DNA from 2 places in the Solibacillus sp. FSL K6-1554 genome. Region 1 is predicted to be linked to the other one. Evidence: riboswitches for the same ligand, from Rfam matches in the RefSeq annotation. Region 1 holds a riboswitch; the other holds the start of a gene.

Region 1 (6,189 bases):
TAAATGAAATGTCCAAACTAGCAAAACGTATTATCAATATTGTGCAAACAAACCCTCAAAAGTTTTATGCAGTGGAAGATTTCTTCTATGCACATCTACCTTCAGCCGTACAGCTGTCTGATAAATACACGTTACTGACAAAGGAACAAGTACCTGGTACGGATGTACATTTAGCATTGGAAGATACACGCAGAACGCTGAAAGATCTTCAAATTACAATGGAATCGGATTTAAAAAGTGCCTTATCTTCGGATATCGAAAACTTAAAAATTGAACTCGACTTTGCTAAATTGTCGAATGAAAAGCGTAAAGATCGATTAAAAATCGGCGGTGAGTAACAAATGAATATGACAAATAATCCATTTGATGCCTTTACAGCAAGTGAAAATGTTGACTTGCAAGTAAGTAAAGAACAATTTGCGGTGAACGTTGCAAACAATGCAGCCTCACCGCTTTTCGCATCATTATCTAATGATATGAAACAACGGGCACTGCAATTAGCCCAAAATTTAGAGCCGAAAAATTACGAAACGGTTCTTTCATTTGGTTTACCAGCACAAGAAGCATTGAAAAAATTTACAACACAGATGCTGCAGTATATTCAGCGCAAAGATGTCCGGAAAGTCGGTGAAGTATTATCCGATTTAATGCAGCATTTAGAAATGATTGACCCGGATGCATTAATCGAACAGGAAAAAGGGTTCTTTGCAAAACTCTTCAGCCGACCGACTCAGTCTATTCAAGAGATTATGACCCATTACAACAAATTGAGTAAACGCATCGACCGCTTGAGCATCCAATTGGAATATAACCAAAATGCGTTATTAAACGATTACCAGTTTTTAAATAAACTATATGCAATAAATGAAGACTATTTCCAGGAAATTAATGTTTATATCGCAACATTGGAAATAAAAAAACAGCATATGCGGGATGTTGTCCTACCTTCAATGCAAAAAGAAATTGTAGAAGGACAAAATCCTTTTAAACAGCATGAATTGAAAGACATTGAAATGCAAATCGAGTGGATTGACCGCCGTATGTATGATCTGGAACTATCGCGGGAAGTGGCAATTCAATATGCACCGCAAATTCGAATGATTCAGCAGACGAATCAAATGTTAATCGAAAAAATTCAAAGTTCGATTATGACGACTATCCCTTTATGGCAGTCCCAAATTGCGATGTTATTAAATATGAACAATCAGCGTCGTGCAATACGGTCTCAGGAACGGCTAATGGATGCTTCAGAACAATTGATGCGTAAAAACGGTAAAATGCTGGAACTGTCCAAAAAAGCGTCGAATCGCCCTGCATTATCCCATAGTGATATTGACCGGTTTAAACAGACCCAGATGCAATTATTGCACGATATTGAAGATACATTACGTGTTCATGTAGAGACAGACGAAAAGCGCCATGAAATCGAGCATACAATATTAGAACAGAAATAAAAAAGGAGTGTGAAAAGCCATTATGACTTTTCTCACTCCCTTTTTATTTTTAAGCGAAGTAGTCTTTGTAAAATCCGCCAACTTCACCCGTGTTGTCGATTACAAAAATGAATTCTTCTGTTTCGTTTTTCACTTCATATTCTTTACCTACTGTTAATACGTTTGATACTAAATATTTTGATGCGTCTGTATGTACACACTTTACTGTGCGTATTGTCGGTGCATCTTTCCATTTTAAATGTAGCATGTTGTTCCCTCACTTTTAACTAATATCGATACTCTCCTATTTTATATGATTTTCCTGCCAGTGGAAAGCGCGTTGTAGTAAAAATCAACTTTTCTTGTTTGTTATATAAATACATAGGCACCGAACACATTAAAAATTGATTTAATTTATCGCTGTTTCCGGTATTTGATAGAACTACTATTCCATGTTAAACTTTCAAACAGAGGTGGAATTTATGGCTTTTGGTAGTATTCCAATGTGGTTTTTCGCAATTGTAATTGCTTTTGCAATTGTATTTATTTTAATAAGCGAATGGAACTCACGAAAATAAGCTCGCATTTGACTGCGAGCTTTTTACTATTACCGTAATGTTCGTTTCAAAAACTCTTTTGTCCGGTCGTGTTTTGGGTTAACAAGCAACTGTTCCGGAGGGCCTTCCTCTACGATAACCCCTTTATCCATGAAGACAATGCGGTCAGATACTTCCTTGGCAAACTCCATTTCATGTGTAACGATCAGCATTGTATTTCCTTGGTCTGCCAGGTGGCGCATTACCTTTAATACTTCCCCTACCATTTCAGGGTCAAGCGCTGATGTCGGTTCATCAAACAGCATTACATCGGGATCCATTGCTAATGCACGGGCGATTGCGACACGTTGTTTCTGTCCACCGGATAAATGTTTCGGTTTCGCATTTTTATAGGCACTCATACCGACAAGCTCCAAATATCTCATCGCATTTTTTTCTGCTTCCTCTTTTGGACGCTTCAACACTTTCATTTGGCCAACAATACAGTTATTTAGTACATCCAAATTATTGAATAAATTGAACTGCTGAAATACCATCCCTAAATGTGTACGGTACTTTTCAATTTGATGACCGTCATTTAAAATATTTTCCCCGTTATAGATAATTTCACCTGCTGTTGGTGTTTCGAGTAGATTAATGCAGCGTAACAGTGTTGATTTCCCAGAACCAGAAGAACCGATTAAAGTTACAACTTCCCCTTTGTTTACCTGGAAATTCACATCTTTCAATACTTCATGATCGCCGAATTTTTTATTTAAATGGTTAATATCTATTACAACTGTCATTTTATTCACCATCCTTTTCTAGCTTGTTGCCGGTAATAAGCTCCACTTTATATGAAGAAGGTCCGTCCATTTTCTTCTCGAATAATAGTAAGAAACGAGTTACAGTAAATGTCATAATAAAGTACAAAATCGTTGCGATAAAGAACGCTTCGATATATTTATAGTTACTGCCTGCAATCGAGTTTGCCGTAAAGAATAGTTCCACAACCGAAATAACACTTAATACTGAAGAATCTTTAATGTTCATTACGAACTGATTCCCTGTTGCAGGTAAAATATTTCGTGCGACTTGCGGCAGGACAATATGAATCATTGTTTGCAGGTGATTCATGCCAATCGCCTGTGCTGCCTCAAATTGCCCTTTATCAATCGAAACAATACCGCCACGTACATATTCAGCCATATATGCTCCCGTATTTAAACTAATAACAACAGAAGCTGCTAAAAAGCGGTCAATATCAATGCCTAAGTATACGAGGCCATAAAACACCACCATCGCTTGAACCATCATTGGCGTTCCCCTGAAAATTTCCACATATGACGTTAATATGAAATTAAGTACTTTTAAAACTATTGATTTTACATTCTTTTTACGTTGTGGAATCGTATGCATAATCCCGATAAAAAATCCAATCAGAGTTCCGCAAATTGTCCCGATAATTGCCAATAGAAGTGCAGTCCAAGCACCACGTACGAATAAATCCCAGTTGTTCGTAAACAAGTTCCATGATGATTCTAAAAATGCCATCGCCTTGTCCTCCATTTCTTTCTTTGTTTCTACTATTTATGTATGAAACCATAATTTTAATAGAAAAAGGTTGTCTTCCGTTTGCCGGCAAGACAACCTCATCAAAACTGTTAATGCGACACGATTATTGTGCTGCTGGTTGATTTGCAATTGCGTCTTCCATTAGTTGTTGACGCTCTTCTTCCGAAATTTCAGCTAAAACTTTGTTAATTTGTTCACGTAAATCTGATCCCTTTTTCAAACCTACTGCTACAGCTGTTGACGCTTCGTCTGCTTCGAAGTTTGGCTCAGGTACGATGTATTTAATATTATTCAGTGCCATTTCAGCAGAGATACCTTCTGGACGTTCTGAAACATATCCATCAATCGCACCTGACTGTAATTGCACTCGCATTGCACCAAAATCAGTTGCCGCTACTTGTTTTTGAACACCTTCGATTTGGTCGATTACATCATAATGTGTTGTCGATTGCTGACCTGTAATTTTTGCACCTGCAAAGTCAGGTAACGAAGTTGCATTTGCATATGGACCGTCTTCTTTTACAACAATGACATAGTCACTTGTGTAATAGTTCTCTGTGAAATCAATCACTTCCTTACGTTCAGGCATTGGTGACATACCTGCAATTACCAGATCAATGGCACCTGATTGTAATGATGGAATTAAGCCATCCCAGTCTGTTTTAACAATTTGTAATTCCATGTCCAGACCTTCTGCAATTTTTTTCGCAATTTCCACATCATAGCCTGCTGCAAATTCCTTTGAACTTGCAATTTGAACTCCGCCATTAGCATCATCTTTTTGTGACCAGTTAAAAGGGGCATACGCCGCTTCCATACCAATTTTAATAACTTTCTTGTCTGAATCAGAACCGCTTGTAGTACCTTCATCGCTTGAACCACACGCTGCTAATAATAGCATTGTCATGGCAGTCAATAAAATTAATAGTCTTTTTTTCATAGAAAATCTCTCCTTTTTTGTTAAATTTCGGGGTTCACATATACAAAAAACGACCTAAAAGAAGAACTTTAGGTCGTTTAAATTATAATTAGCCCGAATCCTCTACAGTTCCCATTTTGAGATAGCACAACTCAACCATCAGGGATATAGATGATTGAGACAGTTCTGCAATTGTTCACTGCAGACCCAGCATTGTAAAATTGAGCATTTACAACACTTCGGCGATATTTCCTTCTCTTATATTTCACAGCCAGCTCATGGCTCCATATAAAACTGTTAAGTATCGCGCCTCTACCTCACGAGAATGTGAGGTTTTGATATGAAATTGATATGTTTATATTACATTATTGCGACATTTCCGTCAACAATCATTTTTCTGAAAGTTATCTGTAAAAAAAGCTAATGCGCAATATATAACATATTGCGCATTAGCATATAAGATACTATTAAGAATTTAATAATAAATCTTCTGGATTTTCGATCATTTCTTTAACTGTTTTTAAGAAGCCAACAGAATCTTTACCATCGATGATACGGTGGTCATAAGATAATGCTACATACATCATTGGACGAATTTGAACTTCACCATTAACAGCTACTGGACGGTTTACGATTGAGTGCATACCTAAAATACCAGCTTGAGTACCGTTCATGATCGGTGTAGACATTAATGAACCGAATACACCACCGTTAGTGATTGTGAATGATCCGCCAGCCATGTCGTTTAAGCCTAATTTTTTGTCGCGTGCTTTACCAGCTAATTCCGCAATGTTTTTCTCGATTTCAGCAAAGTTTTTCGCATTTGCATCACGAACTACTGGTACTACTAAACCTTCTTCTGTTGATACAGCAATACCGATATCGAAGAAGTTGTTTAAGTGAATTTCATCACCGTTAATTTGTGCATTTACATATGGATATTTCTTTAATGCTGCTACTACAGCTTTTGTGAAGAATGACATGAAGCCTAATTTAATATCGTTAGCTTTCACGAACTCATCTTGTTTACGCTTACGTAATGCCATAATGTTCGTCATATCAATTTCATTGAAAGTAGTTAACATTGCAGTTGATTGTTTAACTTCTAATAAACGTTTTGCAATTGTTTGACGACGACGGCTCATTTTTTCAACTGTTACACGGTCTGTATCAGCTGCTGGTGTAAAGATCATTGGACCATTGCCTGCTGCTGGAGCTGGAGCTGCTGCTGGAGTCGCAGGAGCTGTACCATGTGCTGCAACGTCTTGAACACGTACACGACCTTGTGGATCAACTGGTGAAATTGCTGCTAAGTCGATACCTTTTTCACGAGCTAATTTACGTGCTGCTGGTGAAGCGATTACACGCTCACCTGAAGTTTCTTCAACTGCAACTGGTGCTGGTGCTGCTGCTTTAGGAGCTTCTTCTTTTGCTGGAGCTGCTGCTGGAGCTTCTTCTTTTGCAGCTGGTGCTGGTGCTGCGCCTTCGCCTGCTTCAACTACTGCGATTACTTGTCCAACTAATACAGTATCGCCTTCTTCAGCTAAAATTTGTTTTAAAACGCCTGCTTCTTCAGAGATAATTTCAGCATTAACTTTATCAGTTTCTAACTCAACGATGAATTCGCCTTTTTCTACGCGATCTCCAACTTTTTTCACCCATTGGGCAATTGTTCCTTCAGTAATTGATTCTGCTAATTCAGGGACTTTAATTTCAGCCACGTTCA
Region 2 (6,189 bases), 1.7 Mb from region 1:
TGGGGACAATGCTTGTGAAGTTGGCAAAACATTATGGTGTGTCAAACATCATTGGAACTGTCGGTGATTTAAGGAAGAAAGATTATGTTCTGGGTATAGGTGCTGATGATGTGTTTACTTACGACAGCTTTGTAGATGGCGTTAAGCAACATACTAATGGTAAAGGGGCACAAGTGATTTTTGATTCGGTCGCTGGTGATGTTACAAAGGCAAGTCTTGAATGCTTAGCTAATTTTGGCACATTAGTGCAGTTTGGAAACAGTAGTGGAAAAGCTGGTGTAATATCAACAAGCGATGTGCACAATAGCTGCCGAAACATAAAAGGTTTCAGCTTAGGTACAACTCGTAAGGAGGCTCCTGCTCGCCTTGCTCCTGTTGTTGAGCGGATTATTCCATTGTTCGAAGGTGGACAATTAAGCGTTCCAATTGCGCGAGTCTATGATTTAGAGGAAGTTCAGGAGGCGCATCGCCTAATCGAAAGTAGAAAGCATCAAGGTAAGATTTTAATTCGCCTTATAAAAGATGAAAATTAAAAGATACAAACATTATGAACAATTTTAGTCATATATGAAAAATACATGTTTTAACCGGTTGTTGTATTGTTGAGATTCCCTATCGAAGGCGCGAAAATGGGATTAGAAGGGGATGAAACAATGGCAACAACGACTACAGTATTGCATGAACGAATAGAATTCCTAACTTTATATAAAAAAGAAACAAAGCAGTCAGAAGAGTGGCTGAAAGAACGGAAGAAAGAGGCGCATCTTCCTGATTTCACCTTAACGACAGATGAGCTTACGCACGGTGCACGGGTTGCATGGCGCAACAGCAATAAATGTATCGGACGCCTGTTTTGGAATAGCTTAAATGTGTTTGATCAGCGCCATTTATTAAATGAGGTCGAAATTTATGAAGCGCTTCTATACCATATCGATTTTGCGACAAACAACGGAAAAATCAGACCGGCCATTACACTGTTTGACCCGAAACGTGTACGGGTGTGGAACCACCAGCTCATTCGCTATGCAGGCTATGAGACAGATGATGGGATTGTTGGAGATTCGGATTCGATTGAGTTTACGAAAATATGTGAAAATCTCGGTTGGCAAGGTGCACGTTCAAACTATGATGTTTTACCGCTTGTCATTCAAGTAGATAACCGGGAGCCAATGTTTTTTGAAATTCCTGAAAAGCATGTGCTGGAAGTGGCGATTACTCATCCGGATTATGATTTTTCAAAGTTAAATATGAAATGGTATGCAGTACCGATTATTTCGAGTATGCGTTTTAATATTGCGGGCGTTGATTTTCAGGCAGCGCCGTTTAACGGGTGGTATATGGGGACGGAAATCGGGGCGCGCAATTTGGCGGATACGTACCGCTATAATTTTCTGCCGAAAGTGGCGGAAGCAATGGGATTGGATACTGCAATGAATGCGTCGCTTTGGAAGGACCGGGCACTCGTAGAACTGAATGTTGCGGTGCTTCATTCGTATAAAAAAGCGGGCGTAAGTATTGTTGATCATCATACTGCTGCCCAGCAGTTTCAGCTGTTTCAAAAGCAGGAACATACAAGCGGCCGGGAAGTAACAGGGAACTGGGTATGGCTTGTCCCGCCATTATCCCCTGCAACGACCGACCTGTATCATGAACCGATTGCCAACACGATTAAAAAACCAAACTATTTTTATCAGCAGCAGTCCTACTAAAAATAAGGGTGGGACATAATCTAATTGATTTCCATTTCGGGACGTATTCCGCGGGCGTGAGTCCAACATGATGGTGAAGGTTTTAGCTTATGTTCCTTATAATCAGTGGGGATGAAGAACCCCCCCACTGATTGAAGTTTCACTTTATCAGCAACAGTCCTACTAAAAAGAGGTGTGCAGGAAGCGAAAGCCTCTGCACACCTATTTCTTACCTTTTATTTAACATAATTTGAATCAATTCATCTCGATCGATTAAATAAACGTCATTGATGTCGGCAAGTTTTTCGGCCTGGCGTGTAAAATGACTGTTTGTGACAACCCATGCCTCTGTTGCTTCATACATTTTTACTGCACCGATAATTTCCTGTACCGCTTTTACACCGACAGTACCGGAATAGCGTTTTGCCTGGACTGCAATAATATCTTTTCCGTCCTTTAAAATAAGGTCGGCACCGTAGTCACCGCTCGTAGCGGTATAGCTCACTTTAAATCCGCGGCGCTTAAATAATTCGCCTAAAAATCTTTCAAAATCTTCACCGGTCATTTTATCGACTTCGCGAATTCCGGACTTCCGCAATTTCCTCGTCTTCAGCGATTTCAGCCAAATTTTAAACGCGATATATAGAACGAAATAAGCGACAATTCCCATACCGATGCCTTCAGCTGTTTTCGTTACATAAAAACCAGCTGTACCAGCCGATGCGATGAAAAATAGCGGGATTACTGGCAGGCTTTTTTTATTCCGTCTTCTCTTTTTACGCAATAGTTCTGTACTCCTTTTATTTACTACGGTTATTATATCATAAAAGGGTACATATGTTTGGTTATATTGTACGATTGTCTGAGCTCATAAAGGAAGCCAAAAACAATAGAACAGAAATGAGAATGAACAGCACAATCGGGATTGTCCAGCTGTCCGTCAAATCATGTGCAAAGCCGAACAAAACTGGCCCGATTGCGGCAACAAAATAACCGATTGATTGTGCGAAGCCGGAAAGTTCAGCTGCATCATAGGCTGTCTTTGTGCGCAATGAAAATAACATCAGCACTAAACCAAACGAAGCCCCTCCTGCAAAGCCTAATAAAATCATCCATACGACAGCAAGACTTGTCCATTCCATTAAGACACCAGTAAAACCGACTAAGTAACAAATCGTAAAGAAAATGACGATCGGACGTTGAGAAGCGATTTTCCCTGCAAGAATCGGAATAATAAATGTCATCGGAATTTGTGCAAACTGCATAACGGATACCATCCACCCGGCCGCTGTAGCATCAAGGCCCTGGCTAATGAAGATTTCCGGCAACCATGCAGACGAGCAGTAAAATATGAACGACTGGAATCCCATTGCTCCAGCGACTGCCCAGGCAAGCGGCGACCTCCACATTTGCGTTTTCTTAGTCTGCGATGTCGGCATATTTAATGCAATTTTTTCCTGGCGCAAAATCGGCAGCCAGATTAGTAATGTAAGAATCCCTAAAATAATTGTAATACCTGCTGCGATTTGCCATCCTGCGTTTGCCGCTATAGGGTAACTGAAGCCTGCAGCAATTCCGGAAGAAATGTTCATTGAAACGGAATAGATCCCTGTTAATAATCCGATATGTAATGGGAATTTCCATTTGAAATAGCTAGGGATAAGAACATTCCCGAATGCAATTGCGACCCCAATTAATATTGTTCCTATAACGAGTAAAGACGTTGCCCCTAGCGAACGCAGTAAAATCCCTGCACAAAGTAAAATGACGGAATAAAATAATGTCCATTCAATCCCAAACTTACGGGCAATGCGTGGTGCAAATGGTGATACAACCGCAAAGGCAATTAAAGGAATAGTCGTTAAAAAGCCTGCAAGAAAGTTCGATATCCCAAGCCCTTCACGTATAAATGAAATAATCGGGCCGATCAATGTAATCGGTGTACGTAATGTGGTCGCAAATAAAAATACGGCTACCATAAAATAGATGAGCGGTCGGTTGGATAGTAGTTTTTTGCTATTTTGATTAACTTGTTGTGTGTCCATTTTCGATTCTCCTTTTGTATGTTGATATATATTAGAGTAGTGTGAATACTCATAAAAAACAGAATAAAGGTGAAGCCATTGCTATCAAAAAAATATTATGTTAGACTTTTAATCATTGATTCAATTAAATTAAATAAAACATTACCTCATGTAAATTATGAGGTAGAGGTCGCAATCATTAAGACTAGTATAGCTGAGATTAGGAAGAATCGGTGAAGCTTTATGAAAGGAATGGTTGCCGAAGTGTTATTTTTCTTCTTGAAAATAATGCTGGGGCTGTTTCCGATAAGGAACAGAACTGTCACATGTGTGAGCATGTGTTGAGCTATCTTTCAAGTTTGATGAGGTGTAACTATAACCATCACAAAAACTTGTGGTGGTTTTTCTTTTACACTTCACCAACAAAACAAAAAGGGAGTTTTATATTCATGAGTGAGATTAAAATAGATCAGCTCGGTAATAATAACGGGTTGAAAAAAAGTTTAAAAAGTCGCCATGTAACGATGATTTCGCTTGGCGGAACGATCGGTACAGGTTTATTCTTAGCATCAGGTGGTGCCATTGCACAGGCAGGTCCTGGTGGGGCATTGCTCGCATATGCACTGATCGGCGTGATGGTGTATTTCCTAATGACATCATTAGGGGAAATGGCTGCCTATATGCCAACATCCGGTTCGTTTAGTACGTATGCAACAAAATTTGTTGATCCTGCTTTAGGCTTTGCGCTTGGCTGGAACTATTGGTACAACTGGGCGATTACAATTGCAGCAGAAATTGCGGCCGTTTCGTTAATTATGAAATACTGGTTCCCGGACAGTTCTTCAATGTTATGGACCATTTTATTTATCGTAGTTGTTTTATCATTTAACTTAGCGTCTGTAAAAGCTTTCGGTGAAGCGGAATACTGGTTTGCGATGATTAAAGTCGCAACGGTAATTGTCTTCATCATTGTCAGCTTCTTAATGATTTTCGGAATTTTAGGCGGGAATGATCCGGTCGGTTTCACGAACTTCTTCAAAGATGATGCACCGTTTAATGGCGGTTTCCTGGCATTGTTCGGTATTTTCCTTGCAGCCGGTTTCTCATTCCAAGGTACAGAAATGCTTGGGGTAACGGCAGGGGAAACAGATGATCCAGGCAAAAACATTCCAAAAGCAGTTCGTTCTGTATTCTGGCGTATTTTGCTGTTTTACATTTTCGCGATTGGTGCAATTGGATTACTGATCCCGTATACGGATTCACGTCTTTTATCTGAAGATATTGCGACAAGTCCATTTACCTTAGTATTTGAAAACCTAGGTGTGGCGTTTGCGGCATCTGTTATGAATGCCATTATCTTAACGGCTATGTTATCTGCAGGGAACTCAGGATTATATGCAGCTAGTCGTATGCTTTATCAGTTAGCGGTAGATGGAAAAGCGCCGAAACTTTTCATGAAAGTAACATCGCGTGGGATTCCAATGTATGCACTTTTAGCTACATTAGCAGTCGGTTCGTTAGCATTCCTGGCATCGTTTTTCGGTGACGGTGTTGTCTACATTTGGCTGTTGAATGCTTCCGGTATGTCCGGCTTCATCGCATGGCTCGGCATTGCCATTAGTCATTACCGCTTCCGCCGTGCATATGTCGCACAAGGACATTCATTGAGCGATTTACCGTATGTATCTAAATTCTTCCCATTCGGACCGCTATTCGCGTTTGCCTTATGTATGATTGTCGTGCTAGGTCAAAACTATATGGCATTTACGGGCGGAACAATTGACTGGTACGGTGTCGTCGTTTCATATATCGGCTTACCATTGTTTGCCGCTTTATGGTTTGGCTACAAATTTAAACACAAAACGAAAGTCGTTCCTTTACAGGACTGCGATTTATCAAATAAATAATTAATTAATTTCTGAAACGCAATGTGAGCTTATAGGCTTTCATTGCGTTTTTTGTTGTATGAGGATTATTTGTCCTGGAGTGAGGAATATACAGAGGGAGTGAGGAATAAGTGAGAGTTATTGAGTATTATGCTAGACTGATTGAGGATAACCAGTATATAACTGAGGATTAAATTTCCCGAGTACGATTGCTGCAACAGTGGTATTATAAAAGAAATAAAAAACGAGTAACGCTGAAGAATAAGGAAGTGAAAACATGCCTATTTCAAAAGGTTTCTATAAAAAAGTCTATCCTTGGTTAACAGGGGAAGATAATAAAAAGGTGATGTATCGACCGTTTCTCACAAAAGGGAACCCGTACAAATCCCGTATTTTCCTAGTAAGCTCGCATGCGGTGCCGCTATTTAAAGTGGAAGACCGGAGTGAGCAGACTTTTGCAGAGTCATTAGTGAACAGAGATCTTTTCCAGGATCTATATTTAAGTGAAATTAAAGGGGCACCCCGTGAATTTAAAGGCTCATTGCAGTTTGAAAATTGGCTGGAAAATAATCATCACGAATCGCTCATTTA

The links. A riboswitch is a leader RNA that binds a small molecule or an ion and turns the genes downstream of it on or off. The one in region 1 is predicted to bind lysine.
Positions count from the first base shown of each region.
Region 2: it holds a riboswitch for lysine, as region 1 does, so the genes downstream of both, MHB58_RS01510 (amino acid permease) here and MHB58_RS09715 (transporter substrate-binding domain-containing protein) in region 1, are expected to answer to the same signal.

Region 1 covers NZ_JBBOSS010000001.1:1,987,944-1,994,132, forward strand. The annotation lists gene MHB58_RS09690 (5-bromo-4-chloroindolyl phosphate hydrolysis family protein) at 1-338, shown strand, start outside; gene MHB58_RS09695 (toxic anion resistance protein) at 342-1,454, shown strand; gene MHB58_RS09700 (DUF6501 family protein) at 1,504-1,701, opposite strand; gene MHB58_RS09705 (amino acid ABC transporter ATP-binding protein) at 2,041-2,775, opposite strand; gene MHB58_RS09710 (amino acid ABC transporter permease) at 2,777-3,523, opposite strand; gene MHB58_RS09715 (transporter substrate-binding domain-containing protein) at 3,648-4,484, opposite strand; lysine riboswitch at 4,599-4,786, opposite strand; gene odhB (2-oxoglutarate dehydrogenase complex dihydrolipoyllysine-residue succinyltransferase) at 4,931-6,184, opposite strand.
Region 2 covers NZ_JBBOSS010000001.1:298,162-304,350, forward strand. The annotation lists gene MHB58_RS01490 (quinone oxidoreductase family protein) at 1-533, shown strand, start outside; gene MHB58_RS01495 (nitric oxide synthase oxygenase) at 654-1,709, shown strand; gene MHB58_RS01500 (restriction endonuclease) at 1,918-2,472, opposite strand; gene MHB58_RS01505 (CynX/NimT family MFS transporter) at 2,534-3,733, opposite strand; lysine riboswitch at 3,889-4,069, shown strand; gene MHB58_RS01510 (amino acid permease) at 4,162-5,619, shown strand; gene MHB58_RS01515 (RNA 2'-phosphotransferase) at 5,876-6,189, shown strand, end outside.